DNA from 2 places in the Gordonia malaquae genome. Region 1 is predicted to be linked to the other one. Evidence: riboswitches for the same ligand, from Rfam matches in the RefSeq annotation. Region 1 holds a riboswitch; the other holds the start of a gene.
What was found. Region 1 has a riboswitch for S-adenosylmethionine ahead of WFK36_RS19115 (2OG-Fe(II) oxygenase). Riboswitches for the same ligand answer to the same signal wherever they lie in the genome.
Positions count from the first base shown of each region.

Region 2: it holds a riboswitch for S-adenosylmethionine, as region 1 does, so the genes downstream of both, WFK36_RS09130 (amino acid ABC transporter permease) here and WFK36_RS19115 (2OG-Fe(II) oxygenase) in region 1, are expected to answer to the same signal.

Region 1 covers NZ_JBBCUB010000006.1:86,236-93,640, reverse strand. Annotated here, with positions in the region: gene WFK36_RS19125 (MFS transporter) at 1-907, opposite strand, end outside; gene WFK36_RS19120 (tRNA-dependent cyclodipeptide synthase) at 865-1,551, opposite strand; gene WFK36_RS19115 (2OG-Fe(II) oxygenase) at 1,551-2,375, opposite strand; SAM riboswitch class I at 2,531-2,622, opposite strand; gene WFK36_RS19110 (nSTAND1 domain-containing NTPase) at 2,748-6,494, opposite strand; gene WFK36_RS19105 (hypothetical protein) at 6,689-6,853, shown strand; gene WFK36_RS19100 (ArsR/SmtB family transcription factor) at 6,964-7,287, opposite strand; gene WFK36_RS19095 (MFS transporter) at 7,379-7,405, shown strand, end outside.
Region 2 covers NZ_JBBCUB010000002.1:446,520-453,924, reverse strand. Annotated here, with positions in the region: gene WFK36_RS09140 (transporter substrate-binding domain-containing protein) at 2-961, opposite strand; gene WFK36_RS09135 (amino acid ABC transporter ATP-binding protein) at 1,009-1,770, opposite strand; gene WFK36_RS09130 (amino acid ABC transporter permease) at 1,767-2,750, opposite strand; SAM riboswitch class IV at 2,768-2,884, opposite strand; gene ppc (phosphoenolpyruvate carboxylase) at 3,062-5,905, shown strand; gene pgl (6-phosphogluconolactonase) at 5,919-6,638, opposite strand; gene WFK36_RS09115 (glucose-6-phosphate dehydrogenase assembly protein OpcA) at 6,635-7,405, opposite strand, start outside.

The sequences.
Region 1 (7,405 bases):
GAACGAGGAGGGCAGACGCGTAGAACGCCGCCAGGAAGAAGTCCGACAGAAGCGCCGCTCGGAGTCTGGGATGAGCCAGCAGGTCGACACGCAGGAGCGGATCGGATGACCGTCGTTCCACCGCGACGAGCAGTGTCACCGCAGCCACCGCGACCACGCCCGATGTGATCACCGGGACACTCAGCCACCCGGAGCTTGCAGGCAGCGAGACGAACGCGACGGCCGCAGCAACCGCGACGGCGAGTGCCGCTTGACCGGGCACGTCGGTCCCGCGGTCCGACTCCGGCGCAGGCGACGGGACCGCACCGAGGATCAGAGCGACGGCCACCAGCCCGAACGGGACGTTGATCCAGAAGACCGACGCCCACCCGAACGCGGGAACCAGAAGTCCGCCGAGGACCGGGCCGATCGCCAAGCCGACACCGTTGACCGCGTACAGCCAACCGACCGCGCGTCCACGCTCTCCCTCCGGGAACAACTGTTCCACCAGCGTGGACGTACCGGTGTAGAGCACCGCGCACGAGGCGCCCTGCACAAACCGTGCGACGATCAACCAGCCGATACCCGGAGCGAGCGCCGCACCGACCGACGCCAGGACGAACACGCCGAGCCCGGCCAGCAGCACGGTTCGCCGCCCCAGTTGGTCTCCGATTCGGCCTGCGGTCACCATGAACATCGCAAGAGCCGTTAGGAATCCGCTGAGCACGAGTTGGGAGACCGAGATCGACGTACCGAGCTCACGGGTGATGGCCGGCAGTGCCGTCGACACGATCGTCAGATCGATACAGCCGAGGAACGACGCCGTGGCCAGTCCGACGAAGCCCGCAGTCCGTCTGCCCGTTGTCACCCCGGTCTCGGTGATGCTCATCGCGCCGACTTCCGCTTCTTGAAACGAAGCGGCAGCCACGCGGCCCCCTCAGCGACGAACAGGTCACGTGTCGCCTGCATCGCAGTGGAGATCTGCTGCGGATACACCACGAAGTCGTATCCCTGTTCCGCCCACAACGGTTGGATGATCGGCACCTCCTCCAGGAGGTACGTGCGGCAGCCGTTCCGGATGCGTTCCTCGTCGGGGATGTCGTTCCCTCGACGTGAGACGAATCGGTCGATCGTCGAATCGATCGCCGCCGCGTAGTCGGAGTTCGTCTCGTACGCGGTGCGCACCTCGTCGAGGGCATGCGGATACGCGGGATCGCTGAGCGCGGTGTCCCATCGCAGGACGTCGACGTCGGCGGTCAGCAGATCGAGAAGGGGACGGTTCCGGGCGATCCACTGGTCGCCCCTGCGACGCGAGAGCCGGTAGGCCTCCCCGGGCGGAACGTCCAGGTTGTGACGCTGGAGCGTGTCTGCGACGGCGACAGTGACCCGCGAGAACCCGCTCCGGTTCAGAAGATCGACGGTCGCGCCGAACTTCTCGCCCTCGTGGTAGTCGGCGCCGACGCTGACCAGCAGGATCGTCGATCGACCCTCGTACTCGTAGTGCACGCCCTTCAGGTCGAACGCCGCCTTGTGCGACGTCGAGCCGACCGGCGCGGTGATGGCGAGTGTCATCAGCTCCACACCGCCAACGGCTGGTCCTGGCCTCGGACACCGACGAACAGACCGACAGTCACCCTCGGTCGATCGTGAGACGGCGCGACCGCGTGCACGCGGCGCGGATCGATGAAGATCGCCTCCCCGACTCCTGGTCGGACGACCAGTGCCGGATCGCCGACGGTGTCGCGGTCCACGCCCCACACCCGCTCACCCGAGAGCTCCCGATAGTCGTCCTCGGTCGGGTAGGCGTCCCAGATCTCCAGCTCTCCCCCATCGTCCGGAACATCGAGGTAGACGTTCACCGACAACTGTCGTCGAATGCCCAGGTCGTCGTCTGGCAGGTTCCGCGCGATGTTGTCGGTATGCGGTTCCAGATCGACACCCGCCTGCTGGTACCGCGCCACTCCTGCGAAGAACTTCTGGCTCTCCGAGGTGAGCAGTGTGGTCCCTGTCGGCCACGCCTCATCGAGCAGGATTCGCACCGTGTCCGACGGGTACTGGTAGGGTGCGGCGATCTCCCGCAGATGGCTCCGATGTGTCGCCGCGTCGGCGAAGTACTGGCCCTGATCGGTCGGCGCGACCTCAGAGAAAGCGTGCCCGATACGGCGGAACTGCGGATCGGTGGCGAGCGGCCCGTGGTCATCGCGTCCGACGAAGCGTTCCCGGAGTCCGGCGAGGGCCTCCCCTGACACGAGTCCACGCACTCGGACGGCGTAGACGTCGCCCTTCAGCAGGCGCAGCAGGTGATCTGCTGAGAAATCGGCGACGGTGGTCGTCGCCACCCGGTTGTGTTCCTCGTCGGCGCCACTGGTGTGCGGCGCGCTCAGTGTGGTCGTCATCTGTGCCCCTCCCCTGTCCGGCTGCGACCGGACTCGAATCGTGTGTCGTCGCCCGCGTTGTGGTGCGGACGGCACATGCATCGATCACGAGCGGCTGCACCGGAACAGGTGACGGCCATGCAGACTCGAGCCCCGGCCTGCGGGGACGTCGAGATCGTTCATCGTCTCTGGCATTAGCACCTAGTGGGTGGTCCCACCGGTTGCTGCGGCGTCAAAGAGCCAGTCTCTCAGCCGCTCGTGATGAATTCTGTGCTGGTCAGAACGTAAGCGGCACAATCAATTGCGGCAATCGCACCGACGCGTGAACTGACGCGGATCCGCAGGTGAGGACCAATTAATCAGGGCGGGCCGAACGACACCTCGGCGTGCGGATCAACAGGCGTCGTCGCCCTCGGCGACACGATGTCGGTCCGCTTCCTGCGCGTTCAGGGGCGCGGTGACGGCGCAGATCCAGTCGCGCCCGTCGGAGGGATCGAGCGACTGGGCGTACAGCAGACCCGTGGTCTCACCGGCGGTGAGGAAGAACCCGGGTGCTCCCGCGGTGACGGCCGGGAACCGCCACCGCGCAGTCGGCGCCCGCGATCCACCGAACACCGGGGTCACCACCCTGCGGTCGGATAGGCCGCCGTCGTCGCCGATCCGATAGGCCACCACGCTCCGCGCACCGGTCCCCATCAGGAGCGTGTCCCCTCCCATGACCGACAGGAGGTCTGGATCGTCGACGTCGATGCGCGTCAGGAGAGACCCGTCGTCGAGACTCCACTGTGTCAGGGTGTCCGCGGCAACGAGGATCGACTGACCCATCGGATCGAACACGACGTCACTCGCCGCGGTGCCGACCGCGATCGTGCGCAGTCGTTCGCGCGTTGCGACGTCGTACACGTAGACGTGCCGGTCGTCCGAGGTGATCGCGACACGAGTGCCGGCGGCATCGACGGCGATGGCCGTGATCAGGTCGATCGGACCGCCCACCGGGTCGCCGATCATCGTCGGCGCGGCGGCATCGGTCACATCCCACATCGCGATCTCCGTGTCGGATGATCCCCCGACCAGCACATGACGGCCGGGGATGAAGTCGATGACGGCCGTGTACCGCGTGTCGGTCGGTATCCGCGAAGCGAACCGCGGTCGGTCCGGCTCACTGATGTCCCACAGCTCGATCGATCCACCGTTGTTGTTGGCCGTCGCGACCAGCTTCCCGTCGTCGCTCATCGCGACACTCGGCCGGTCGTTGACGCGCCGCTCGATGCCGACGGAGCCGCGCATGCGCCACATCGCGTCGCGCCGAGTCCAGACGTTGAGGCGCGTGTCGCTGCCCACTGTCGCGACGACGTCACCGCTTCGACTCTGCGCGATACCCGAGACCACCGCCGCCCGATCGGGGGCGGCCTGAGCCGGGATTCGCCATACGTCGATCCCGCCGTCCGACCGGCCGACCGAGAGCTCACCGCCGCGCGGGTTGAAACCGACGCTGAATGTGCGGATCGAACCGCGTGCGGCGGACCGTTGCAGGTCCCATACGATGGGCGGCGACGTCGTCGACGCGACGTTCCACACGTGGACCACACCGTCGACTCCAGCGAGAGCGATGAGAGGCGACGTCGGATCGGCGGCCATCGACCACGAGCCCGCGGTCACGCCCGACAGCCCCGAGTTCTCCATCCGAGGGGCCGCCGGATCGGCGACGTTCCACAAGGTCATCGTCGGACTGTCCCCTGACACGGCGAGCACGTCGCGTCCGGGCAGAAACGCCATCGAGTGTGTGATGCTCGGGAATCCGCGTATCGGTTCGCCCGCCGAGACGACGTCGTCGCCGGTCACCCGCCACAGGTGCACCGTCTGATCGTCGCCTCCGGAGGCCAGGAGGCGGCTCGTGGAGTCGAAGGCGACCGCACGGACCGGACCGCTGTGGCTCGCAAGCTCGATGGGCGCGCGAGGCGCCGACACCGCGTCGGCGATGCGATAGACCGCGACGGTCCCGTCGTCAGACGTGGTGGCGAGCCACCTGCCGTCCGGGCTGAACCGAGTGAGGTACGACGTCCCACTGCCCGCCCGCAGTTCTGCGACCTTGCGCGGCTCGGCCGGATCCGCGACGTTCCACAGTCTCACCGCGCCGTCTCCACTCGATGCGGCGAGCAGCGGCAGCGTCGGGGAGAAGGTCACCGAGGTGGCGAAGTTGTCGAATCCGCCGAGCACCGCGGTCTGCACGAAGGGCGCTGCACCGTCGGGCGTACGTCGCCAGATCCGCACGCTGCGGTCGTTGCTCGACGATGCGAGCAGTGAACCGTCCGGTGAGTACGCGACGTCGTACACGGGCGCGCTGTGGCCTTCGAGGGTGACCGCGAGCGGCGTTGACGCCGCGGAGGTGAGCAGGGCGTGGATGGCCGGATCGTCGGGGAACCTGCGGTCCGCGGCGAGGGCGAGTCGCGCCGCCGTCGACGGGTCGGACGACACAAGCCCGTCGATGTCGGACAGCAACGCGTTGTGCTCCGCGTAGTTGCGCTGCTTCTCCAGGTCGCCTGCCTGCCGGTTGACCGTGACGGCCGCGATGCCCGCGACCAACGCGAGGATCGCGATGAGCGCCACCGCGCCGATCTGGAGACTCTTGAGGCGACGCCGACGACGGACCGACGCGTCGATGAAGTCGAGGCCGCTTGGCGGCAGCACATCCAACCGGAGTTCGCCGAGTCTCTCGACGTTCTCGAGGGATTCGACGAGGCGTCCTCCCGAATACAGGAGGTCGGCGTCTCGGTTGTCGTCTGCCCACCTCGCGGCGTCGTCGGCCAGTCGCTGACTCCAGCGAAGCATGTCCGCGTCGTCCGAGACCCACGTGGCCAGGCGAGGCCACGCTGTGAGAACCGCATCGTGGATGAACGTCACTGAGGTGCCCGCGGTGATCAGACGCGCATCGGCGAACACGTCGACGATCCGATCGGCACTGTCCGGAAAGCGCCGCCGGAGGTCGGCGAGATCGGCCCACGCGCGCAAGGGCACCCCCCGTGGACCGAACTGCACCAGCGACAGGAGAAGCGCGCGGGCCGCGTCGTGATCCTGCGGCGCGATCGTCGTCCACGCGTCCTCCGCGGTGTCCGCGATGGCCGAGGTGATGCCGCCCAGTTTGCGATAGGTGGCGACCGTGATCAAAGTGCCCGACCGCATGGCCCACAGCCGCTCGAGGGTGTGCGCCAACAACGGCAGTCGGCCTGCGTGGTCGTCCGTCTCGGTGGTGTCGTGCAAGTCGCGCACGAGAAGCTCGGCGAGACCGGGGTCGATACGTCCGCCTGCGAGTCGGATCGGTTCGCGGATCACCTGGTCGAGTTGGGCCGACGTCATCTCGCCGATGATCACCGACCGGTGCTGCCACGCCTCCGCGAGGAAGCCGATGTCGAGACAAGCGTCGAAGAAGTCGGCGCGGATGCCGAGAATCAATGTGGTGTTCGTGGCCAACCGTTGCACGGCGGCCATCACGTCGTCGCGCACCGACTGCTCGAGTGCGAAGACCCCCTCGAATTGATCGATCACCGCCAACGCGGAGAGCTCGGCCCGATCGATCTGCAGTCCGTCGTCTCCGATCGCCAGCCGGGTCGGCCGGTTCCACGGTTCCGGCGCTGCGGCGAGTCCTGCTCGCAGAACGGATGACTTCCCCGCTCCGGACACACCGGTCACGATCACGATGCGTGGACCGTCCGACGACGCGACTGCCTCCAACTGCTCGACCAACGCAGCCACCACCGACGTCCGGCCGAAGAACACGTCCGTGTCTGCCTCAGTCATCGGAGCGAGACCGCGGAACGGGGCGCTCGTCGGAGTCTGCGGAGTCGTCAGCACCGTGGACCCGCTCTGCGCCGCCGCCCAGAGTTCACGCCACGCGGGCAGCGGCAGCACGTCTCGCGCCCCGGCGTCGATCGCCCGGAAAGTCAACCACGCGACCAACGGCTCGACGACCGCGTAGTCGCGGGGGATGTGGCGGCCGTTCCGCCAATCGCTCACCCGTTGCCGGGACAGGGAAGGACCGTTCTTCGATGCTGCCTTCGCGGCCGCTTCGAGTGTTGGTCGGCCTGCTTGAGCGAACAGCGTGCGCAGCGCGGCACCAAATGCGTCTGACTGCGTCGAGGTCACTCGCTCAGCCTAGTTGGAGACCGCGCGAGGACCCTCATTTGTCCGGACCGGACAAATGAAAACATGGCCTGACCTGCCACGACACCGGGAGGAATTGCCGAGTGTTCGCCACGGGCCTCGAGTGCGCCCTAGTGTCGTCTGTGTCGGTCGACGACCGCCGAACGCCACGTACACCAGCCTTGAGGACCACCACGATGACCAGAAGCCTGCAGCTCTCACTGCTCAAGCTCGCTGCCGTAATCGTGATGGCGATAGCGCTGGTGATTCTGGTGGTGACGGGTCCGGCGCTGGAGGGAGACGCCGGACACTCGTCTGGATCGACACAAGACTCGGTGAGGCCCAACGGGAGCCTGGGCTGACCCGACGCTGACGCTGCCGTCATCATCCAACGGGGGGATGGTGACGGCAGCGTCGTCTCCAGAGTCGGGGTCGGGAACGCCGTTCTGGTTCGAGTGCGTCGTGGACGCTGTCAGTCGGCGCCGCGATCGACGTCGGCGGCCGACAGGACTGCTGTGAGCAGTCCCGGGAACGCAGCCTCGACGTCGTCCGACCGCAAGGAGTATCGAGCACTCTGCCCGGCGGCTCGGCGCTGCAGCACTCCCGCCTCCCGAAGGATCTTGAAGTGATGGCTCGCGGTCGCCTTGGTGACCGTGTCGTAGAGCTCCGAGCACGACAGCGAATCGACATGCTGCAGGCGACGCGCCATCTCCAAGCGCACCGGGTCGGCGAGAGCGGACAGCACGGCGTGCAGATCGGCGACCGGCTCGGCCGTCGCGGTGTCACTGCTCGTCATTGTCGACTCCCCAGAAATTAGTTTGATGAACATCGAACACTCGTATAGTCTCGAACCGTTCGATAATCGTCAAACATACTCGGAGGTCGCCATGACTGCCACTGTCACCGGGACGGGC
Region 2 (7,405 bases), on a different contig from region 1:
GTCAGAAAGTCGTGGCGGGATTGAGTTCGGAGCGCTCGATCTTGTTGCCCGGGACATTCCACTTGTCGAAGATCTTCTGGTAGTCGCCGGTTGTGATGAGTTGGTTCACGGCGTCCACGATTGCGGGCGCGATGGGCGATCCCTTGGACGCGATGAAGCCCACTGGCGACTTGTAGATCTCACCGAGGTACCGCGTGTGGGGGATCCTCGACTCCGCGTACTGCAGGGCCAGCGACGGCCCGAAGTAGAGGTCGAGCTTGCCGTTCTGCAGTCCGAGGGTGATCGGTGCGGAGTCGGTGAAGTACTGGACGGTCCAGTCGGGCTTGCCGATCTTCTTGCAGGCGTCGGCGTTCTGTTCGAGCAGAGTCTGGAACGACGATCCCGGGGCGGTGCCGATCCGGTATCCGCAGGCGTCGCTGATCTGCGTGAACTTGTCCTGTGTCACCTTCTCGGCGCCGAGGAACCCTTGTCCGTCGGTGACGAAGGTCGCGAAGTCGACGACTTTCTCCCGGTCCTTCGTCACACTGAAATTGGCCTGGCCCACTTGGTATCGGCCGTTCTGGATGCCGGGCAGGATCGACGGGAACGTTCCGTACTGGTAGTCCGCCGTGAGGCCGAGCACCTTTGCGACGGCGTCGGTGAGGTCGCGGTGGAGCCCGACCGGCTCGCCGTCGACCTCTCCGCCGATAGGCAGGGAGGCGAGTCCTGGAGTCTTGATGGTGCCTATCGTGAGCTTGCCCGATGACCGGACGTCGGCCGGCAGCTTCGAGGCGATGGCATCGACCTTCGCGATGCCGGACACGACGTCTTGCGTGGGCACGGCGGGTGCGTCGCCGCCGGCGTCGGTGCTGGGATCGTCGGATGAACCGCAGGCGGTCAGGGCGAGTGATGCGGCCGCGAGAAGGGCTGCAGTCGCCGATGCGAAGCGGACCGAGCGGCGTCGGGAACGTGAAATGGGCATGGTGGAGCCTTTCGCGGAAGGGTGAATCGGGGGAGACGGGGTGGGGTTCAGAGAACGGCCGACACGAACGACCGGGTGCGTTCGTTGACCGGTGCGAGGAGCACGTCGTCGGGCGGTCCGGATTCGACGATCCTGCCGTCCTCGAGGAACACGACGGTGTCGGCGACCTCTCGGGCGAAGCCCAGCTCGTGAGTGACGATCAGCATCGTCATGCCATCGGCGGCGAGGTCGCGGATCACCGACAACACCTCTCCGACGAGTTCGGGGTCGAGCGCGCTGGTCGGTTCGTCGAACAGCATCAGGTTCGGACGCTGCGCCAGAGCCCGGGCGATGGCGACGCGCTGCTGTTGGCCGCCCGACAGTTGGCGCGGGTACGAGTCTTCGCGCCCGGCGAGTCCGACTCGCTCGAGAAGCTCTGAAGCATGGCGCAGGGCGTCGCGCCGGGACCCGCCTGCGGCGACAGGGCCCTCGATGATGTTCTGGGCAACGGTCCGGTGTCCGAACAGGTTGAACTGCTGGAAGACCATTCCAATCCGAGCGCGCTGCGCCGCGATCTCGCGAGACGGGCGTTCGCGGAGGCGTCCGCCGACGTGCCGATATCCGATGATGTCGCCGTCGACCTCAACGAATCCCGCGTCGGGCTTCTCGATGTGATTCACGGTGCGGAGCAGTGTCGACTTGCCCGATCCCGACGGACCGAGGAGCACGGTGACTTCGCCCTCGTTCACGTCGAGGTCGACGCCTCGCAACGCCGGGTGTGCCCCGAATGACTTGGTGAGTCCACGCACGCGGACCAGCGGGCGGCTCATGCCTTGCCTCCAGCTGTGCGGCGCTGAAGTGGCCCGAACAGTGGCAGGTTGTCGCGGAACGTCTGAGCGAACGACGACGGCTGCTGTCGACGGCGGCCCCGGTTGTAGTGGCGTTCGACGAAGTACTGGCCGATCGACAGGATGGTCGTGAGGATGATGTACCAGACCGTCGCCACCAGGAGCAGCGGGATGACGAGGTAATTCTGCTGGTAGATGAGCTGTGTCGAGTACAGGAGATCCTCGACCGCGATCACGCTCACGATGGACGTGGCCTTCAGCAGTCCGATCAACAGGTTTCCGGTCGACGGAACGATGGCCGGCATGGCCTGCGGCAGCACGATCCGCCAGAAGATCCGGACCCGGCTCAGGCCGATCGACTGCGCCGCTTCGGTCTGGCCCTCGTCGACCGACAGCAGTCCGCCGCGAACGATCTCGGCGGAGAAGGCTGCGACGTCGAGTGTCAGAGCGATGAACGCCGCGACCACCCCGGTGATGAGCGTGGCGGTGTCGAATGTGACAAAACTCGGGCCGAATGGGACGCCGATGGAGAGTTGGGGGAACAGCGACGCCAATTGGAACCAGAACAACAGCTGGACGAGGGGCGGGACAGACCTGATCAACCAGACGTACCCGAAGCTGATCGACGACAGTACCGGGCTCGATGAGAGTCGCATCGCCGCCAGGAGGACGCCGAGCGCGAAGCCGACGACCATGGTGGCGGCCGTCAGCCACAGAGTGAGCCACAGGCCGTTGAGCACAGACGAACTCGTGAAGTAGTCGCCGACGACGTCCCACTGGAACCTGTCGTTGGTGACGAGGGTGTGCACGAGCATCGCGGTCAGTACCAGCACGATGCCGGTGCCGACCCATTGCCACGGATGGCGTGCGCCGACTACCGGAGCGGCGAGGAGTTCGTCGTCGCCCGGACGGCTCACGGGGCCGACCGATCCGGGAGACGACGGGGATATGACAGCAGTCACGGGGGAGTCCTTACTGAGTTTTGCGCTTACCGAGGCGCAGGGAGCGCACGGTCGGGTTCTCACCTGGAGCACCCCGCCGCACAGTGGAGGGTTGCCGGCCAGCAAGCCAGGGCTTGTCGCTGACGCTCGTAACCGGATACGACCGTAAGCCGACAGCGGACGAAGACGGAGACTAAGGCGCACGCTGCGTCGAATAGCTGCCGGATCGTCAGGCGCAGAGGTACATTCGCCGTGCTCTCCATCCCGTGCCGCCGAGCTCGTGCTGAGCGAGCCTGCGAGTCGAAGTGCGCCATCGCGCGTAGGTTGAGGACATGACACCCGAGCGGCATCACGATTCCGAAGCGATCGCGCGGGCGATCGCAACGCCGATGGTCGACCGGATTCGCGTCGACGACACCGGTAGGTCGGCGACTGAACCACTGCGTGACGACATCCGCTTCCTCGGCGGACTGCTCGGCGAAGTGATCCGATCCCAGGCCGGCGACGATGTGTTCGACCTGGTCGAGGACTCACGGCGGGATGCCTTCGGCATCCGATATCAGGACGTGTCCCGCGACGACCTGGCGGAGCGGTATATCGGAAGAGACGTGTCGGAACTGATGCCGGTGATCCGCGCGTTCACCAACTTCGCACTGCTGGCCAACCTCGCCGAAGACCTGCACCGTGAACGACGGCGACGGATTCATCTGATCGCCGGGGACCCGCCGCAGGCGTCGTCGCTCGGGGCGACGTTCGCTCGACTGGCCGACGCCGGCCTGGACGACGAGCGGGTGCATCGGTTGATCGCCGACGCCAATGTGGTCCCTGTGATCACTGCCCATCCCACTGAGACCCGCCGCAAGAGCGTGTTCGATGCTCAGAACCGCATCAACGAACTCATGCGAGTCCGCGGGCGGACCGAGTTGACCGCAGATGAGGAGTCGGCGGTCACTCGGGAGATCTCCCGCCACATCCTGATGCTGTGGCAGACGGCGCTCATCAGGATGCGACGCCTGACGATCAGCGACGAGATCACCACTGGCCTCCGTTACTACGGCGCCTCGTTCTTCGACGTGATCCCGGCGTTGAACAACGACGTCAGAGAGTCGCTTCAAGCGGCCTTTCCGACTGCCGGCCTCGACACGTCGATCATCACCATGGGCTCGTGGATCGGTGGAGACCGCGACGGCAATCCGTTCGTCACCGGCGACATCGTGACCGAGGCGACGTCGGCGGCCGCAGCCACCGCGATGCGGCATCACCTCGACGAGCTCACCGCCCTGCATCAAGAGCTCAGCATGTCTGTGCGTCTGATCAGTGGTGTGACCGACGAACTGTCGGCCCTCGGTGAGGGATTTGCGCCCGAGACCCCGGACGGTGTGGACGACGAGCCGTTCCGGTCGGCTGTGACCGCTGTCCGCTCACGGCTGCTGGCGCGTGCCGACGCGACCCTGGGCAGCGACGTCGTCGCACCGACCGATCGATACCTCGCGGCAGACGCGGAGCCGTACGCCGACGCGGCGGAGTTCCTCGCCGACCTCGACGTGATCGACGCCGCCCTGCGAGCGGTCGTGGACGACGCGATCGCCGACGACCGTCTCGCGGCGCTCCGAGAGGCGGTCCGCACGTTCGGATTCCATCTGTCCGGGCTGGACATGCGGCAGAACTCCGAGACCCACGAAGAGGTTGTCGGCGAACTGCTCGCGTGGGCTGGCGTGTGTGACGACTACGCGGCCCTCGACGAGGACGAACGAGTCGAGGTGCTGGCCGCGGAGCTCACGTCGCGCAGGCCGCTGACCAGTCCTGATGCTCAACTCAGCGAACTCGCGGTGAAAGAGCTGGGTGTGGTGCACGCGGCGGCGGCCGCGGTCGAGCGCTTCGGACCGAAGGCCGTGCCGGTGTACATCATCAGCATGTGCCAGTCCGTCTCAGACATGTTCGAGGCGATGATCCTCCTCAAGGAGGCCGGTCTCTACGACGCCGGCGACGGCTCACCGGCGTGCAGCGTCCGGGTGGTCCCGCTGTTCGAGACCATCGAGGACCTTCAGGCCGGCGCGGGCATCCTCACTTCCGCGTTGGGTGTGCCGTTCTACCGCGAACTGATCCGGTCCCAGGGCGACCTCCACGAAGTGATGCTCGGCTACTCCGACTCCAACAAGGACGGCGGCTACCTGGCGGCCAACTGGGCGCTGTACCGCGGGGAGCTCGACCTGGTGGACGCCGCTCGCACCGCAGGCGTCCGACTCCGGCTCTTCCACGGCCGCGGCGGAACGGTCGGTCGCGGCGGCGGCCCGAGCTACGACGCGATCCTCGCGCAGCCACCGGGTGCGGTCCAAGGGTCGCTGCGGCTCACCGAGCAGGGCGAGATCATCGCCGCGAAGTACGCCGAGCCGGTCCGGGCCCGGCGAAACCTGGAGTCGTTGGTCGCCGCGACGCTCGAATCGTCCCTGCTCGACGTCGAGGGCCTCGGTGACGAGTCCGCCGAGGCCTACCGTGTGTTCGATGAACTCGCCGCGTCCGCACGTGCCGCTTACTCGCGACTGGTGCATGACACGCCGGGGTTCGTCGAGTACTTCACCGCATCGACACCGTTGTCGGAGATCGGCGCCCTGAACATCGGAAGCCGCCCGACGTCGCGGAAGCAGACCACCGCGATCTCCGACCTGCGAGCGATTCCGTGGGTGCTGTCGTGGACTCAGTGCCGGGTGATGCTGCCGGGCTGGTACGGAACGGGAACCGCGTTCGCCGAGTGGATCGGTGACGACCCCGATCGCCTCGCCGTTCTCTCCGACTACTACCGTCGCTGGCCGTTCTTCCGGTCGGTCATGTCGAACATGGCGCAGGTCCTCGCGAAGAGCGACATGGGGCTGGCGTACCGCTACGCGCAGCTGGTGCCCGACGTCGAACTCCGGGACCGGGTCTTCACTATGATCGTCGACGAGCACGAACGCACCATCGCGATGTGCGCGGCGATCACCGGCACTGACGATCTCCTCGCCGACAACGATGCGCTGAAGCGTTCGGTCGTGAATAGATTCCCGTACCTCGAACCGCTCAATCTGCTCCAGGTGGAACTGCTTCAACGATTCCGCGCAGGCGACGACTCACCACAGATCCGGCGCGCCATCCAACTCACCATGAACGGACTGGCGACGGCTCTGCGTAACAGCGGCTAGCAGTCGGCCCGGATCAGAGGCCGGATGCGGCGGCGTGGTCCAGGAACCAGACGGTGCCCTCGGTGCCGCGTGCTCCTGCACACGGCCAGTCGTCGCGTGACGCGCCGTCGTGTGCGGCGGCGACGGCCTCGGCCTTCTCCGCTCCCGACACCAGGAACCACACCTCGCGGGAAGCGTTGATCACCGGGAACGTCAACGTCAACCGGGCAGGCGGAGGCTTCGGCGAGTCGGTGACAGCCACCACGGGGAGGACGTTCTCCGCGGTCGCAGCCGTGTGCGGGAACAGCGAATTGACGTGCCCTTCGCCGCCCATGCCGAGAAGGTGAACGTCGAAGACGGTGTCGTTCCCGATCAAGCGAGCGTAGTCACGTGCGGCCGCGGCGATGTCGTCGCCGAACTCTCCGTCGGACGGCGCCATCACGTGCACGCGAGACGGATCGACGGCCACGTGATTGAGAAGCGCGTCGAAGGCCTGCCCAGAGTTGCGCTCCGGATGGGTTGCCGGCACGAACCGGTCATCGCCCCAGTAGATCTCCACGCGCGACCAGCAGATGTCGCCGGAGTCCGCGGCGAGTGCCTTGAGCAGTCCGATGCCGTTGCTCCCGCCGGTCAGCGCGACCGAGGCCACGCCGCGGGCCTCCTGCGCACGGACCACGAGATCGACAAAACGAGCGCGCGCCGTCTCGATCAGTTCGGCGGACGATTCGAAGACCAGAGTCTCGGGTGCGGTCACAGCGTCTCCTCGTATTCGACTGCGGGCAGACCGTGGAGGGCCGCCTCGTACACTTCGTCTGCGTCGAGGCTGCGGAGCTCTTCCGCGAGACACTCCGCAGTGGTGCGGCGCGAGAACGCCGCTCGGCCGTCGGGGTGGCCGGTGCTGCGCAGCACCCCGCCGCCTGATTCGTTGACAGACACCTCCAGTTCGCCGTTCTCGCGCAGAAGCCGGACGCCGAGGCGACCGGGTGTGCGGACGACCCTGGTCTTGAGCGCGTGGGCGAGCCAACCCGCGAAGATGTCCAGGCCCGGCATGTCGAACGGTCCGCTGACTTCGGCAGACACGACACGAGTATGCGGAGGTCGGTCGAGCGCCGACACCAGCATTGCCCGCCACGGCGTGATCGCCGACCACGACAGGTCGGTGTCGCCTGGATGATAGCCGGCGCGTCTGGCGAGGAGGAATGCGTTCGGGTCCGACGACTGGCGGGCGTCGGTGATGCGTCGCGAGGCGAGGCGACCGAGACGGTCCTTCGACGGGTCCTCCGGAGCACGGCCCGGCCACCACGTGACAACGGGGGTGTCCGGCAGCAGGAACGGCGTAACCACGGCGTGGGGATGCTCGGCGAGTGGACCCGACAACGTCAGCAGGACCACCTCTGACGCGCCTGCGTCACCGCCGACGCGGATCTGGGCGTCGAGTCGGGCGGCGACGTCCCGATCGGCACGGCACACGACGATCACGCGACACGGGTGCTCACGGCTGGCGGCGTTCGATGCGGACAC